3 regions of the Arthrobacter sp. Soil761 genome follow, and region 1 is predicted to be linked to each of the others. Evidence: riboswitches for the same ligand, from Rfam matches in the RefSeq annotation. Region 1 holds a riboswitch; each other region holds the start of a gene.
The links. Region 1 has a riboswitch for cyclic di-AMP ahead of ASG79_RS05595 (C40 family peptidase). Riboswitches for the same ligand answer to the same signal wherever they lie in the genome.

Region 2: it holds a riboswitch for cyclic di-AMP, as region 1 does, so the genes downstream of both, ASG79_RS10030 (LysM peptidoglycan-binding domain-containing protein) here and ASG79_RS05595 (C40 family peptidase) in region 1, are expected to answer to the same signal.
Region 3: it holds a riboswitch for cyclic di-AMP, as region 1 does, so the genes downstream of both, ASG79_RS06075 (hypothetical protein) here and ASG79_RS05595 (C40 family peptidase) in region 1, are expected to answer to the same signal.

What each region holds. Positions count from the first base shown of each region.
Region 1 covers NZ_LMSF01000005.1:79,977-85,312, reverse strand. The annotation lists gene ASG79_RS05605 (metal-dependent transcriptional regulator) at 1-571, shown strand, start outside; cyclic di-AMP (ydaO/yuaA leader) riboswitch at 679-923, shown strand; gene ASG79_RS05600 (M23 family metallopeptidase) at 934-1,755, shown strand; cyclic di-AMP (ydaO/yuaA leader) riboswitch at 1,868-2,063, shown strand; gene ASG79_RS05595 (C40 family peptidase) at 2,134-2,811, shown strand; gene ASG79_RS05590 (NlpC/P60 family protein) at 2,975-3,742, shown strand; gene ASG79_RS05585 (HNH endonuclease) at 4,011-4,511, shown strand; gene ASG79_RS05580 (molybdenum cofactor guanylyltransferase) at 4,607-5,281, shown strand; gene ASG79_RS24020 (DUF6457 domain-containing protein) at 5,278-5,336, shown strand, end outside.
Region 2 covers NZ_LMSF01000012.1:414,796-420,131, forward strand. The annotation lists gene ASG79_RS10015 (DNA alkylation repair protein) at 1-177, opposite strand, end outside; gene ASG79_RS10020 (TraR/DksA family transcriptional regulator) at 174-533, opposite strand; gene ASG79_RS10025 (coiled-coil domain-containing protein) at 555-1,922, opposite strand; cyclic di-AMP (ydaO/yuaA leader) riboswitch at 2,183-2,353, shown strand; gene ASG79_RS10030 (LysM peptidoglycan-binding domain-containing protein) at 2,357-3,190, shown strand; gene ASG79_RS10035 (protein adenylyltransferase SelO) at 3,318-4,781, opposite strand; gene ASG79_RS10040 (ribonuclease Z) at 4,765-5,336, opposite strand, start outside.
Region 3 covers NZ_LMSF01000006.1:80,351-85,686, forward strand. The annotation lists gene ASG79_RS24290 (ArnT family glycosyltransferase) at 1-477, shown strand, start outside; gene ASG79_RS06070 (ArnT family glycosyltransferase) at 484-2,547, shown strand; cyclic di-AMP (ydaO/yuaA leader) riboswitch at 2,755-2,915, shown strand; gene ASG79_RS06075 (hypothetical protein) at 2,921-3,634, shown strand; gene ASG79_RS06080 (VOC family protein) at 3,721-4,146, opposite strand; gene upp (uracil phosphoribosyltransferase) at 4,208-4,843, opposite strand; gene ASG79_RS06090 (phosphatase PAP2 family protein) at 4,856-5,336, opposite strand, start outside.

The sequences.
Region 1 (5,336 bases):
CATCGGCCGCATGGAGCGGGACGGGCTGGTGGTGGTGTCCGGCGACCGGCACCTGGAACTCACGGACACGGGCCGCAAGCGCGCCACGGAGGTCATGCGCAAGCACCGGCTGGCCGAACGCCTGCTGGCAGACGTCATTGGCCTGGACTGGGCCTACGTCCACGACGAAGCCTGCCGCTGGGAACATGTCATGAGCGAGCGCGTGGAGCGCCGCATCTACGAGATGCTGGACCACCCCACCGAGTCGCCGTACGGCAACCCCATTCCTGGCCTTGCGGCGCTGGGCGGCCAGGCGGGGCCCGGCTTTGCCGACGGCGCCATCAGCCTGGTGGAAGCGATGAAGAATTACGGGCCCGCCTCCGGAGTGACCATCAGCCGCCTGGCGGAGCCGATCCAGGTGGAACCGGAACTGCTGGCGCAGCTGGACGAGGGCGGTATCCGGCCGGGTGCCGCCGTGGCGCTGGAACGCGTGGGCGAATACATCTCCGTGCGGGTCCCCGGAATCGAAGGCGCATTGGAGCTGCCGCCCGAGGTTGCCGCCCACGTCTTCGTGGCCATCAGCCAGCCCTGATCGGGGCGCCCATACCCCACGGAGGGGCAACCACGCAAAGGTAACGGAATTGTTACCTAGGGTCTTAAGCCCCTATAGTGGAACCAAGCGTTGATACATAAGCGTTACCTGATCCGGAGCCGAGCTCTGCCAGCGGGCCAGGTGCACGAGTCGTTACTGGCAGAGGCGGGGGAACCACAAGCGGCAGCGGGGGACTGCCTTGGGGTGAAGTCCGTCAGCAGCAAGCCTCTCCAGTGAAGGATTCTTCCGGGAATACCCCCTGTGCAGAAGCTTGCCTAAGGCGGACCGGGTCTTTGATCTCTCTGACCCGAATCCGACAGCTAACTCCGCAGGCTTCTTCCAGAGAGGAACCCTTCTTGACCATGCAGACCTCCCGGGGCCGCCGCCGCGCGGCCGGCCCCCCTTCGGCACCCCGGGTTGCCGAAGTTGTCGCAGCGGAGCGCCCCCGCGACCTGCATCGTGACGCGCGCCGCCGCCGGGGTCCCTTCCGGCAGATGACGGAGTTTGCCGCCGCCAGCGGTATTGGCCAAAAAGCCGGCATTGCCCTTGCCGCCACAGGCCTGGTGCTGACGGTCACGGTGCCCGCCACGAGTCCCGTCATGGCCACGGATACCGCCGGCAGTGCCCCCATGGCCGCGTCCGCCGTCAGCCCCCAGCCCCAGATCTCGGCCGATGTCGGAGCACAGATCGACTTCAGCCGGTCGGCCGTGGTGACCCAGGCCGACCCGGACGGGAAGCTGAAGCAACTCCTGAGCGCCCAGTCCGCCGGCTCCGTCACGCGTGCCGCTTCGGCCGGCACCCTGGCTGCACCCCTCGCCTCCCTCACCACCGCTTCCCCCTTCGGCTACCGGGTCAGTCCCATCACCGGAGGCTCCGGAGACTTCCACCGGGGCCAGGACTTCGTGGCGCAGTGCGGGACCTCGGTCCTGGCCGCCGCGACAGGTACCGTGACCTTTGCCGGCTGGCACCAGTTCGGTGGCGGAAACCGCGTGGTCATTGACCACGGCAACGGGCTGGAGACCACCTACAACCATCTCTCGTCCTTCAACGTCAAGGTGGGCCAGACCGTCTCCCGCGGGGACGTGGTGGCACTGAGCGGTACCACGGGCGCATCCACCGGCTGCCACCTCCACTTCGAGGTGCAGGTCAATGGCGAAGTTGTCGATCCCATGGGCTGGCTGTAACCAAATGGTTGCCCGCTCTCACATGTCCGCGACGCGCCGTGACCTGAATGTGACATTGAAGCAAAACTGCTGTACCGTCTAACTCGCGTCAACTTTTCCGAAGTTGACGCTCTTGAGTGGATTGCCTAACTCTGCCACCGCTCAAGGTCCGTTCGCATTTCATCGTCTGGCAGGGGCGGGGGAACCAATTTTGGCCTTCATGTTCAGAAGGCCTTGGGGTTAAGTCACAAGCTTCCCAGGAAGCAGCGTGGCCGGGTGACTCCCATCCGAATCCGACAGCTCACCTCGCAGGCATTGGGAGAGGCTACCTTCGTGTCTTCACGCCATCATTCTGCGCGCCACCGTGCGCAAACGGTTCGCACCAACCCCCTGGACGCCATGTCCAAGGCCGTCAGTGCAAATGCCGGGACCGTAGGCCGCCAGGCTGCCGTTGTGGCAGCGGCTTCCGGCCTCATCCTGAGCATGGGCCTGCCCGCCACGGCAGCTGACACCACGGCCGGTGTCTCTGCCTCCACCGAGTCCGGCTCGTCCCAGGCAGCCCTCGCTGTCACGGCCGCACCCACGGCCACGGTGTCCTTCGAGCGTCCGGTCGTCAAGACCACCGCTGCTCCGAAGGTGGAAGCGGTGCGTACCCAGTCCACGGCATCGGCGAACCGCGCCACCACCACAGGCCAGGAGGCGTCTCCGGCCGCCAAGACGGCGGAGACCGTATCCGCTGCGGCAACCTCGGGCATCGCTGCCATCGCCTACACCGGCATCGGCCACTCCTACGTGTGGGGCGGCACCAGCCCGGTCACCGGCTGGGACTGCTCCGGGTTCGTGCAGTGGGTTTACGCCCAGGCCGGAATCAGCATCCCCCGCACCAATGCGTGGAGCATCATGACTCCCACCTCCACCCCGCAGCCGGGTGACCTGGTTGTCCAGAACGGTGGCGCGCACGTCGGCATCTACGTCGGCAACGGCATGATGATCAGCGCACTCAACCCCTCCCAGGGCACGCTGCTCCACTCGCCTGCAGCCACTGGCACCTCCTCGTACTACCACTACGGCAACTAGTTCTTGGGCTTAACGCTCCAAGGGCTATTTCTTTGCCCAAGGCTTTTTCGCTAGAAACCACATCCCCGTTCGGGACGCGCCGACGTACCCCCAAGATGCCGGCGCGTCCAACAACCTTCGCCTGCCTACAAGCGGTTTGAGGGAAAAACGAAAGAGAGAACTGATGACGACTCGTGCCACCGCACGGCATCGCGCCGAGGTCACCAAAACCAACTCGATCGCTGTTATTGCAAAGGCCGTCAGCGACAACGCAGGCGGCATGGGCCGCCAGGCTGCGGTTATCGCTGCCGCTTCCGGCCTGGTCCTGACCAGCGGCATCGCGGCCAACGCTGCCGACGCCAACGTCAAGCGTGATTCCGCTCCGGCGTCCGCACTGGAAGTTGAATCCGCAATCGACGCCCCGATTTCCGCGGCTTCCACCATCGCCATCAGCTACGAGAAGCCCGCTGTCACCACCACGCCGGCTCCCGTCGCCGAGCCTGAGCCCCAGGTCGAGGTGCAGGAAGCTGCTCCTGCCGCCGAGCCCGTTGCGGCTCCCAAGGTCACCGCCAAGGTTGCCACCGCTGCTGCTCCGGCCGCTCCCGCTGCCCAGGCTTCCGCCAGCGGCAAGGGCGCTGCAATCCTCTCGGCCGCCTACGCCCAGCTCGGCGTTATGCAGGACTGCACCATGCTGGTCACCAACTCGCTGGCCGCCGTCGGCATCCACTTCCATGACTGGCCCGCCGGCTACCTGTCCCTGGGCCGCACCGTGAGTGCAGCCGAAGCGCAGCCGGGCGACCTGATCTACTACGCTGACGGCGGCGCGGGCATGGCCCACATTGCTGTCTACGCCGGAAACGGCATGGCAGTCCACGGCGGCTACAACGGAAACCAGACTGTGGTCTTCAGCGCAAACGTGGGTTCCGGCCCCGTGTTCATCCGCGTCAACTAAGCATCCCAAGGCAGGCCTGAACGGCCGCAGGCCAGGCAATGCCCCCAAGGACCCCCGCCATCCCGGTGGGGGTCCTTCGCGCTTAATCGGCCCGCGCCGCCCGCGGCCGACCCTCCCGCGGTGTCCAGCCGTTGTCCTGCTCCAGAGTGGCGATTACCCGATTCTGCACTTCTTTGTTTACTCTTGTGATGTCGATCCATAGCCTGGACATGCCGAGGGCAGCCGGCCCTCGTGCCCCTGACGGGTGCGGCCGTGAAGAGGTAAGTGCATGCGCACTCTCGTTCTGAATGCTGGATATGAACCGCTGGCGGTTATTACTTTCCGCCGGGCGCTGGTGCTTGTGCTCACGGGCAAGGCAAGTGTGGTTGCCGAAGGTGACGACCCCGTGGTGGGCCCTACTGACATTCTGGGCCGCCCGTCCGTGATCCTCCTCAACCGCTACATCCGGCCCCGGTACAACCACTCCACGGCCGTCAGCCGCAGGGGCGTACTCCGGCGCGACGGGCATAAATGCGCCTACTGCGGGAAAGCGGCGCACACCATTGACCATGTTCACCCCAAGTCCCGGGGCGGTGCCGATTCGTGGGAGAACCTGGTGGCCGCCTGCCTGCGCTGCAACAACGTCAAGGGCGACCACACTCCAGCCGAGATGGGATGGACCCTGCGGTTCGTGCCCGAACCGCCGCACGGAACCATCTGGCAGATCAAGGAACTGGAGAAGCCCACGCCGGCCTGGGACCCCTTCCTGCTTCCGGAACGCGCTGCCTGACACCCCGCGCTGCCTGAGTTGCCGTGATGCTCCGGTGCGCCGGACGTTCTGACCCGCAGTGCGGCCCCTACGCTGCCGGTCGCTAGGCTGGGGGAGTGGAAGTGAACGGGCTTGCCTTTGATGCCGTGATCCTGGCCGGGGGGAGGTCATCGCGGCTGGGCGGCGTACCCAAGCAGTCGCTCGTCTTCCAAGGCCAATCCCTCCTCGAACGCGCTGTCGCTGCCGCCGCGGGGGCCCGGCATGTGGCAGTTGTGGGCGAGATGGCTTCCCTGCCAATCTGGCCTCCCAACCTGCTGAGCTGCAGGGAGCAGCCGCACTTCGCGGGCCCGGCGGCAGCCATAGCGGCCGGGCTGGATGCGCTGGCGGACATCGGCGAGGGTGCGCCCTACCTCCTGGTGCTGGCCTGCGACATGCCGCTGGCATCCCAAGCGGTGGCAGCGCTTCAGGAAGCTTTGCAGATGTCCACGGCGGCGGACCCGGCAAATGTCATGGCTGCCGAAGGCGACCGCCCACAGCCACTGGTGGGTTTTTACCGCACGCCTGAGTTAACAAAGGCGTGCAGGGACCTCGCTGCCCGCGGGGCGCTGGTCAACGGCTCTGTCAGGTCGCTCCTTGCTAATCTGGACGTGCAGCTTGTCACAGTCCCTGCCGGGTCCACCTCCGATGTGGATACCTGGGATGACGCTGCCGCGCTGGGGATTGCCGCCGGGAACCAGAGCGAACGCCAGGACCGGCAGACGGGCGGAGCAAACGTGGGAGGCAATTCGTGAAGAGCCAGGACGAAACACTGGAAGAGTGGTGCAGGGCACTTCTCCAGGCGTACAA
Region 2 (5,336 bases), on a different contig from region 1:
TTTGCGCAGGGCGTCGCGCACAGTTCCACGGACGGCGCCCACGGAGGAACCATACGAGGCCAGCACACCGCCCAGGCGGTGTGCGACGTCGTCCGCGCGGTACCAGGCGCCCTCATTCTGGAGGGTACGGTCAACAAATTCCGCCGCAGCGGACACCACGTCCGCTGTGCCGGTCACCGCGCGCGCCCCGCGGAGGCGTGGTGGATGCAGAACGGGGTCCAGGGCCGGGCTTCCAGCCTGCCCTCGGCGATGGGTTCCCCGCACACCGCACAGATGCCATAGGTCCCCGCGGCCAGCCGGGCCAGGGCAGCTTCAATCTGGTCCAGCCCCGCCGAGCTTTGTTTCAGCAGCGCCGATGCCTGTGACAGCTCGAAGGCGATCGTGGCGCCCTCCGGATCGTGTTCGTCGTCGACGTTGGAGTCCTGGCGAGCCGAATTCGCAGCGTCGATGTCCGCCCGCAGCGCCGGCAGCAGCGCCATCCGCCGCGTCCGCTCCTCTTCGAGCAGTGCACGGAACCGTCCGAAATCTGGCATGGGGAAAGCCTAGCGCGTCAGTCAGTACCAGTTCAGGGATACGGAATGGTTCCATGCCCCGCAGGGCGACCCGTAGCGGTCACGGATGTAGCCCAGGCCCCATTCGATCTGCGTCCGGTAGCTGGTCAGCCAGTCGCTCCCGGCGCTGGCATACTTGCCGGGCGGCAGTGCCTGGGCAATTCCGTAGGCCCCGGACCACGCGTTGGTGGCGGTGGTCAGCCAGTTGGATTCCTTGGTCCACAACTGGGCCAGGCACAGGAACTGGTCCTGGCCCCAGCCGAAAGCGGCAAGGCGTCCGGACGCGTAGCTTTTCGCCCCTGCCGGATCGTTGACCGCTCCACCGGGAATGGAAGGCACGACGACGGCGGGCGGGCTGGGCAGGGCCGGCTCGGCTGGCGGCGCCTCCGGAACGGAAGGGACAGGGTTGGCCGGCGGAGGGTTGGCCGGGACAGGATTGGCAGGGGCTGGATTCACCGGGACAGGATTGCCGCCCACGGCGGCTGGGGCGGCTGGTGCGGGCGGCCTGGGCTGCTGGGCGGCCGCCGCGGCGGCCCTGGCGGCCGCTTCGGCCTGGCGGCGGGCCTGCTCCTCCGCTGCGGCGCGCTTGGCCGCCTGGGCCGCCTCGTAGGCAGCCAGCGCAGCCTGGCCTTGGCGGTACTCCCCCTCAAGCGCCGCCGTCGTCCCTTTCAGGGCGGCAAGCTGGGCCGTTAGCTCGCCGCCGTGCCGCTGCTCCTCGGCCACCTGCCGTGCCAGTGCGTCCCTGGCGGAACTGGCTGCCTCGGCTTTTGCCCTTGCCTCCCCGGACAGGCGCTCCCGTTCGCTCCTGGCAACCTTTTCCTGTTCCACCAGGGCAGCGGATACCTTTCCGGCCGCCGCCGCCTTGACCACCAACGCGGCCGTCTTGTCCCCCACGAGCTTGACGAGGTTGAGGCCCTGGACGCTGTTGGTCCCCAGGGCGTCCAGCGCCACGAAGAACCCGGCGTTGGTCCCGCCTGTCTTGTACGACTGCACGGCCAGGGCCCCGAGGTCCTTCCGGTACCGGGCCACTTCGTCGTTTGCGCGGGCGGCCCGTGCGGACAGGGTTTCCAGGCGTGATGTGGCTGACTGGAGCTCTGCATCCGCGGCAGCGTATTCGGCGGCCGACCGTACGGCTGCGTCCCCGGCTGCCTCCGACTGCGCCTGCAGGCCGGTCAAGAGCCCGTCGATGGTGGCAATTTCTGCAGCTTTTGCCGCTTCGGACGACTGCGCCTGCTGCACATCCGACCAGGAGGGATATCCGCCCGGCGGCGGCTCCTCCGCTGCGGCCGGCAGCACGGTGGCGGCGGCCAGGGCGATGGCCAGCACGCCACCGAGGAGCGGGATCCCTCGGCTGGTCACGAACAGGGGCATAGTCCCGAAGCTTACCGTCCGGCGCGGCCCCCGAGGGCGCGTCCGTGGCCACATTGTTACCGTTTGCAGCGATAAAGACCCTGCCTGCATTGGTCGAGGTCACCGCCCGAAATGCGAAGTACATCAAGACGTTTGCGCAATTGAGAGGGGAGCCTCGTATGTTATCCAAATGTGACAATCGGGGGCAGCGCGGGTTATGGTCGTTTGGTGTCCCTCTCAGACGGGACATTCCCGTCAGCATGCCGAGCCCTGCCGCTGATCATGGGATTCAACCGCTTTCCGTTTGGCAGGGACGGGGGAACCAAGTTTCTACGGCCACATGTGGCCTTGGGGTTAAGTCGTTAGCGCCTCCGCCCGCGGAGCCAGCTACCGGCCGGGTATCTCCAGCCCGAACCCGACAGCTCACCCCGCAGGCATGGGAGAGGCGATCAACTGTGTCAAAAATTTCCACCACTGCCCGTCACCGCGCGACTCCGGCCCGCTCCATTGTGCTCGAGGGCCTCGCCGTAACCGCCAAGTCCCAGGCCCGTTCGCTGGGCCGTCCGGCGCTTGCCGTTGCTGCAGCGTCCGGTATTGCCTTTGGCGTCGGAGCCCCCGCCCATGCAGGTGTCACCGGCCCGGACACCACTGAGAACACCAGCGTCCAGGCATACTCCGCACCTGCCCCGGCAGCAGCACCCGCCGCAGCAGCAGGAACCGTCCACACGGTGGTGTCCGGCGACACCATCGGGGCCATCGCGGCCGCCCATGGCGTCAGCCTCAACGACGTCCTGGCCGCCAACGGACTGGGACTGTCCTCGATCATCTACCCCGGTGACCAGATCAAGATCCCCGGCGCTGGCCACACCGCAGCCCCGGCGCCGGCAGCAGCTCCCGTCCAGACGGCAGCCGCAACCGCACCGGCAAACACCGGCATGAACATGTCCTACGCCTCAGCCGCCCCGGCGGCGTCCACCGGCACCGGGACCGGCGCTGCCATCCTGGCATCCGCTTACAGCCAGGTCGGCGTGAACCAGGACTGCACCGCAATGGTTGAGAAGGCCCTGCGCTCCGTCGGCAAGTCCGTCGGCGACCTGGCCCCGACGCAGTTCTTCCAGTACGGAACCGTTGTCGGCGCTCCCGCCCCCGGCGACCTGATCATCACCTCCGGCCACGTGGGCGTGTACGCCGGCAACGGCCAGGTTGTGAGCGGCGGCGTCAACGGCTACAGCACCGAGGTCCACTCCATCAGCTGGCTCGGCGGCTACTCCGCAGTCCGCGTAGCCTAGCCTTCGCAACGCTTTGGCAGCAGCAGGCTGGTATTAAACAGCAAAGCTGTTCTTAAACAGGAGGGCGGCAGCCGGGTATTCCCGGCTGCCGCCCTCCTGTCATTTCCGCACCGTACCGCTGAGGCAGTCACGTCCCGCAGAAGGTCATGTAGGTGCCGAAATCCTCAGGGGCACCTTCGGCGTAGCGTTCCAGGCCCGGCCGCTCGGCGAAGGGGCTGCCGACGGCCTCGAGCAACTGCTGCAGGGGAGCCAGGTTTCCGTCAGTGGCGGCGGACAGCGCCTCTTCCACGAGGTGGTTCCGCGGAATATAGGCAGGGTTCACGCTGTCCATCAGTTCCGCGTCGGGCCCCAGGGCCTGCCACCGCTCCGCCCAGGCGTCGAACGCTGCAAGGTCCAGGACCATGCCGCGCACGGGACGGAGGTCCCCCCGCGCGGCCTTGCCCAGGTTCCGGAAGAACAAGGTGTAGTCCACCGGCCCGTCCTTCAGGATGGCAATGGCACCGTCCACCAGGGCGGAGGCGGCGTCGCTGTCCGCATCCCCCGACAGGCCCAGCTTGGCCTTCATGCCGCCGGACCACGCCTGGCTGTACTGTCCGCGGAATCCGCCAAGTACCTCCACCGCGGGGGCAACCGCCTTTTCCTGGTCCCCGTCGATCAGCGGCAGCATTGCCTCCGCCAGCCGTGCAAGGTTCCATTCGGCCAGCACCGGCTGGTTGGCGTAGGCGTAGCGTCCGCTGACGTCGATGGAACTGTAGACAGCGGCGGGATTGAACGCATCCATGAACGCGCACGGGCCGTAGTCGATGGTTTCCCCTGAGATGGTCATATTGTCCGTATTCATGACCCCGTGCACGAACCCCACCAGCATCCACCGGGCCACCAGGTCCGCCTGGGCGGAGACCACCGAGGCGAACAACTCCAGGTAGGGGTTTGGGGCGCCGGCAGCGTGCGGGTAGTGCCTGCCGATGGCGAAATCCGCCAGCCGCTTCAGCAGCTCGAAGTTTTCCGTGGCCCGCGCGTACTGGAAGCTGCCGACGCGCAGGTGGCTGCCGGCAACCCGCGCCAGGACCGCACCGGGCAGCATGCCGTCACGCCTGACCTGCCGGCCAGTTGCCACGACCGCGAGCGAGCGGGTGGTGGGAATGTGCAGGGCATGCATGGCTTCACTTACCACGTACTCACGGAGCATGGGCCCGACGACGGCACGTCCGTCCCCGGCGCGGGCAAACGGCGTGCGCCCCGAGCCTTTGAGATGGAGGTCCAGGAGGCGGCCGCCTTTGTCCGTGACCTCACCAAGCAGCAGGGCGCGTCCGTCGCCAAGCAGCGGAGAGTAGCCGCCGAACTGGTGGCCCGCGTAGGCCTGCGCCACCGGGGTGGCGCCCGCCGGAACGTGGTTGCCCACCAGGAGCCGCACCCCTTCGGGACTGCGAAGGTACCCTGGGTCCAGGCCCAGGTCGCGTGCGAGCCTGTCGTTCAGGACCAGGAGCTCGGGGCTGGGGGCTTCCTCGGCCTGCCAGGGAACGGCGAGTTCCGACAGTTCCCGGGCGAAACGGCCGTCAAAAGTGACCGTGGATTCAGCTGCTGCCGTCATGGCTTAACCCTATCGCCGTAGTTCCGCCCGCTGCTTCCCGTGCCGGTTGCCGGCGGCGGGGAACGGCAATGCGCTGCAGGTCCTCAGCGGCAATGACCGTGGTTCCCGGAGCCCGCGCCCGTGCCTGCTCCGCGAGGTGCGGGACGCCGTCGCCATAGCGTGCGGAGAAGTGGGTGAGCACCAGCATCCGGGACTTCCCGGACGCCGCAAGTTCCCCTGCCTGCCCGGCGGTCAGGTGCAGGTATTGCCGGGCCAGGCCGACGTCGTCGTCACTGAACGTGGACTCGGCCACCAGCAGGTCCGTGCCTGCTGCCAGTTCTTCGGCACCGTGGCAAGGTGCGGTGTCCATGATGAAAGCGAAGCGCTGGCCCGGCCTGGGAATACTGACCTCTTCCAGCCTGGCCGCTCCGAGGACCCCTTCGCGCTGCAGCAGGCCCACGTCGGGCCCTTCGATGCCCGCCGCCCGCAGCCGCTCCGGCAGGAACGTGCGGCCATCTGGCTCGGTGAGCAGGTAGCCGTATGTCTCGATGCGGTGCTTGAGGGGCCGGACCTCAA
Region 3 (5,336 bases), on a different contig from region 1:
GGCGGCGCACGGGCTGACGGCAGGGAGGCCGCCACTGACGCTGCCAACGGCGCGGGTGGACTCGATCCCTTCGGCGGCATCGACGGCGCAGCCGGCCCCGGCGGTACCGGGGGCGCCGGCGGCGCCGGGGGCCCGGGCGAAGGATCCGCAGATGCGGCGGTGGCGGCACTCCTGAAGGCCACCACCACGAAGTGGTCCGCGATCGTCTCCGGCGCCAGCCAGGCAGCCAGCCTGGAACTCGCCACGAACACCAACGTCATTGCCCTGGGCGGTTGGAACGGCGGGGACCCCTACCCCACGCTCGCCCAGTTCCAGGACATGGTGGCCAAGGGCGAGATCGGCTACTTCATCCAAGGCGGTGGCATGGGAGGCGGCGGCATGGGTGGCCGCGGCAATTCAGAGGTGGCCGCCTGGGTCCAGGCCAACTTCCAGGCCCAGACCGTAGGCAACTCCACCGTGTACCAACTCACCAAGTAGGACTCAATGGCCAGCCACTACCCAGTGTCCGTCCACACTGCGTCGGTCCACACCGGACACCCTGCCGGTGCTCCTGCCGCCGCGCATCATCCTGTCCCGGCCCGCTTCCGGCCGGACCCGCGGGCGCTCCGGCGGCGGCTGGGACTGGCAGCGGTGCTGGCCGGGACCGCCGTGCTGTACTTGTGGAACCTTGGAGCATCCGGCTGGGCCAACGCGTTCTATTCCGCCGCGGCCCAGGCCGGATCGCAGGACTGGGCGGCCTGGTTTTTCGGCTCCTCCGACGCCGCCAACGCCATCACGGTGGACAAGCCGCCGGCGTCGTTGTGGGTCATGGGGTTGTCCGTCCGGATCTTCGGCCTCAGTTCCTGGAGCATCCTGGTCCCCCAGGCGCTGATGGGCGTCGGCACCGCCTGGCTGCTCTACCTGGCCGTACGGCGGGCCGCGGCGCCTGCCACGGCCGATCCACGGCTGGCGCACCGCGCAGGACTGATCGCCGCAGCCGTCCTGGCCCTCACCCCCGTTGCCACGCTGATGTTCCGCTTCAACAACCCGGACGCCCTGCTGGTGCTGCTCATGACGGCAGCCGCCTACGCGGTCCTCCGTGCAGTCCAGGAGGACCGGTTGCGCTGGCTCCTGCTGGCCGGAGTGTTCCTGGGCTTCGGCTTCCTGGCCAAGCAGCTGCAGGTCCTGCTGGTGGTTCCGGGATTCGCCATCGCCTACGCGCTGGCAGGCCCGCACAGGCTCCCGCGGCGCCTGCTCCGGCTGGCCGCGGCGGGAGCGGCCATGGTGGCCTCCGCCGGGTGGTGGCTCCTGGCGGTGGAGCTGACGCCGGCCGGCCTGCGTCCCTACATCGGCGGATCGCAAAACAACTCCATCCTGGAGCTCACGCTGGGTTACAACGGGCTGGGCCGGCTGACGGGCGACGAGACCGGCAGTGTGGGCGGCGGCAACGGCTGGGGAGATCCCGGGCTGCTCCGGATGTTCAACAGCGAGTTCGGCGGCCAGATCGCGTGGCTGCTGCCGTCCGCCCTGATCCTTGCGGCGGGCCTGCTGTGGTTGGGCCGGCGGGCACCGCGGACGGATGCGGTCCGCACCGCCGTCATCATCTGGGGCTTGTGGGTGCTGGTGACGGGCCTGGTCTTCAGCTTCATGGCGGGCATCATCCACCCTTACTACGCCGTGGCGCTGGCGCCGGGGATCGCCGGGCTTGCGGGGCTGGGCACGGTCCTCCTGTGGCAGCACCGGCAGCAGCCACCCGCCGCACTCCTGCTGGCCGCAGCGGTGGCCGCGGCCGCCCTGATGGCCTTCCAGCTGCTTGGCACCACGTCCGCCTACGGCGCGGGGCTGCGTTGGCTGGTCCTTTCCGGAGGCCTGGCGGCCGCAGCGGGCGTGGCGTTCGGCAGGTTCCTGCGCTGGCGTGCCGTGCAGCGGACGACGGCGGCGCTCGCCATTGCGGCGTCGCTCACCGGGCCGCTGGCGTACTCCCTTTCCACGGCGTCGACAACGCACAGCGGGGCGATAGTCAGTGCCGGGCCGTCGTCGGGCTTCGGCCCTGGCGGGACGGGCCCTGGCCGGACCGGCCTTGGCGGGACCGGGACAGGCAGCACCAGGCAGCCAGCAACCCAGGGAAACACGGCCCGCCAGCAGGGCGCGCCCGGAGGAACACTTCCCGGCGGAACCGCTGCTGCAAGTGGTCGCGGAGGCGGAGCCTTGGGAGGCCTCTTGGGCGCCCCAACGCCGTCCGCGGAACTCGTGGCAGCACTCAGGAATGGCGCCTCAGGCTACACCTGGGCAGCGGCAGTGGTGGGTTCGAACAACGCTGCCGGTTACCAGTTGGCAACGGAACTGCCGGTCATGGCGGTGGGTGGGTTCAACGGCACAGATCCCGCCCCTACCTTGGCGGAGTTCCAGGATCTGGTGTCCCAGGGAAAGATCCACTACTTCATCACAGGCGGAACCATCCGGGCCAGTACCGGTTCGGACGCTGCCGCCCAGATCGCCCAGTGGGTGGCGAACAACTTCACGGCGCAGAGCATTGGCGGCACCACCGTCTACCTGTTGGCTGGGTAACGGGAACTGTAACGGTCGGCGCGCTGCGCTCATGAAATGGGGCGGCCATACCCCAATGGGACCGAGGTTACGAACGGGGAATCCGGCAAATCAACGCGCTGAGGATCGTGACTTCCGTTACCTAAATGTGACTTTCGCGTGCACTTCCTGTAGCGTCGATTGGGTGCGGCCCCCGTTCGGGCCGCATATCCCGGGTCGACGCCAAGCTCTGCCGCTTCCCCGGATTCCGATTGAGCTACGGCAGAGGCGGGGGACCCACCGTCCCGGGCATTGAATGCCCTTGGGGTTAAGCCAGTACGTGATCTTTCCGTACGGCCGGATGCCCTCATCCGAACCCGACAGCTAACTCCGCAGGTGTGAGAGGCGATCAATCATGTCCAAAAACACGGCAGAAGCACGCCTGCTGCAGGCCAAGGCTAAACACAGGGCCGCGCAGCAGGCCAAGAAGACCACCCTGGGCCAGCGCGCCGCCGTCCTTGCAGCATCGTGCGCGGTGCTGGTGGGGGTAGGCGCGGCAGGACAGGCCACCAGCAGCATGACTCCGGTGTCATCCACCGCGTCCAACCCTTCCACGTCAGCGTCCGACGCTCAAATGAGCATCGAGAAGAGCGAGATCCGCTCCAACCCGGCAGCAAGCCCCGCGCCCGCTGCCATCAGCGTGGCACCGCAGGCAGCGGAACCGGCCCCCGCAGCGGCACCGGCAGCACCCGCAGCGCCTGCCCCGGCCCCGGCGCCTGAGCCCGCCCCCGCACCTGAGCCGGCTCGCGCCGTCGCGGTTAACGATCCTGCAGGCGCCCAAGCGTACGCCGCCAGCCAGCTGGGGGCGTTTGGCTGGGGACCGGACCAGATGCAGTGCCTGCAGACGCTGTGGACCAAGGAGTCCGACTGGACCACCACGGCCACCAATTCCAGCAGCGGGGCATACGGCATCGTCCAGTCCCTGCCCGCTGAGAAGATGGCAAGCGCCGGCGCGGACTACCTCACCAACTACCGCACGCAGATCAATTGGGGCCTGGACTACATCAAGAAGAGCTACCAGTCGCCCTGTGGTGCCCTGAACTTCCACCTGGCCCACAACTGGTACTAGGCACTCCTCCCCCCGGCGGCAGCGATGCCGGGGGAACTGCACCAAAGCGGCGGGCCGCATCATCATGATGCGGCCCGCCGCTTTGGTTAACCAGCGCCCGGTCCGGCGTCCTGTCCGGTGTTCCCGCCAGCGCCCTGCCCGGCGTTCCGCCACGGGATGTACTGGACAGCCCACTTGTTTCCGTCCGGATCGGCGAAGTACACGAAGTGGCCCCAGTCCTGGACGTCCACATCGCTGACATCCACGCCGTTGCTCTTGAGCTGGTCATGCGCCGCATTGATGTCGTCGACCACCATCTGCAGGTTGGAGCCCGTGCCGGGCGGGGCGTCGACGAGTCCTTCGCCGATGCAGATGGAGCAGGCCGAGCCCGGCGGCGTCAACTGCACAAAGCGGATGGAGTCCGACGGCCGCTCGTCGTAGTCGGCGTTAAAGCCCACTTTGTTGACGTAGAAGTCCTTGGCACGGTCAACGTCGGATACGGGGACAAAGACAAGCTCGAGTTTCCAGTCCATCTGCACAGGCTAGCGGCGGGACACCCGTTGGGAAAGAGCCCGTTCAAACAGGGCCGAAGTGCTACCCGGCGATGCCGTAGAGGCGGTCGCCGGCGTCGCCCAGCCCGGGGACAATGTAGGACTTCTCGTTGAGCTTCTCGTCGATGGAGGCCAGGACGATGTGCACGTTGGCCCCTGACAGTTCCTCCTCCAGCCGCGCCAGGCCCTCGGGGGCGGCCAGCAGGCAGATGCAGGTGACGTCGGAAGCGCCGCGCTTGAACAGGAACTTGATGGCTTCGCGCAGGGTTCCGCCCGTGGCCAGCATGGGGTCCAGGACGAAAACCTGGCGGCCGGTGAGGTCCTCCGGCAGGCGCTCCGCGTAGGTGATGATGTCCAGTGTCTCCTCGTCCCGGGCCATGCCCAGGAAACCCACTTCAGCGGTGGGAACCAGCTTGGTCATGCCTTCCAGCATTCCCAGGCCGGCGCGCAGGATGGGAACCACCAGCGGGGTGGGCTTGGTGAAGGCGGTGCCGACGGTGGTGCTGACGGGCGTCTCGATGGTGACGGGCTCGGTGCGGACCTCCCGAGTGGCTTCGTAGGCCAGCAGGGTCACCAGCTCTTCCGTCAGCTGGCGGAAGACCGGCGACGGCGTGTTCTTGTCCCTCAGGACAGTGAGCTTGTGGGCGACCAGGGGGTGGTCAACAACGAGAGTGCGCATCCCCCAAAACTATCACTCGGCGCTGCCCTTCCCGCGTCCGGAGTGTTCGCCGTCGTGCAGTTCCTCGGCCACCACGTCCCGGACGATGGGACGGTCGAACGACGGCGCTGCCCCTGCGTGCTCGCGCCTTCGGACCAGGTGGAACAGCCGGTGGGCCAGGATAACGATTGCCACCCAGGCCAGGCCCAGGATCCAGCCGGCCATAACGTCCGTGAGCCAGTGGTGGCCCAGGAAGACCCGGCTCAGGCCCATGGCGATGATGAAGATCGAGCCGGCGGTGATGGCGGTAACCCGGACCCGCATGGTGTGGAACTGAAGGCAGATGAGGTAGATCACCAGACTGATCACCACGGTGGTGTTCAGGGTGTGCCCGCTGGGGAAGGATGGCGAATCCTCGTAAGGGGGGACGGCGTCCGCATGGTCGGGCCGGGTACGGCCCACCAGCTTCTTGCCGAACGTGGTGGCGGTGACGGACGCTGCCGCTGCACCGCCG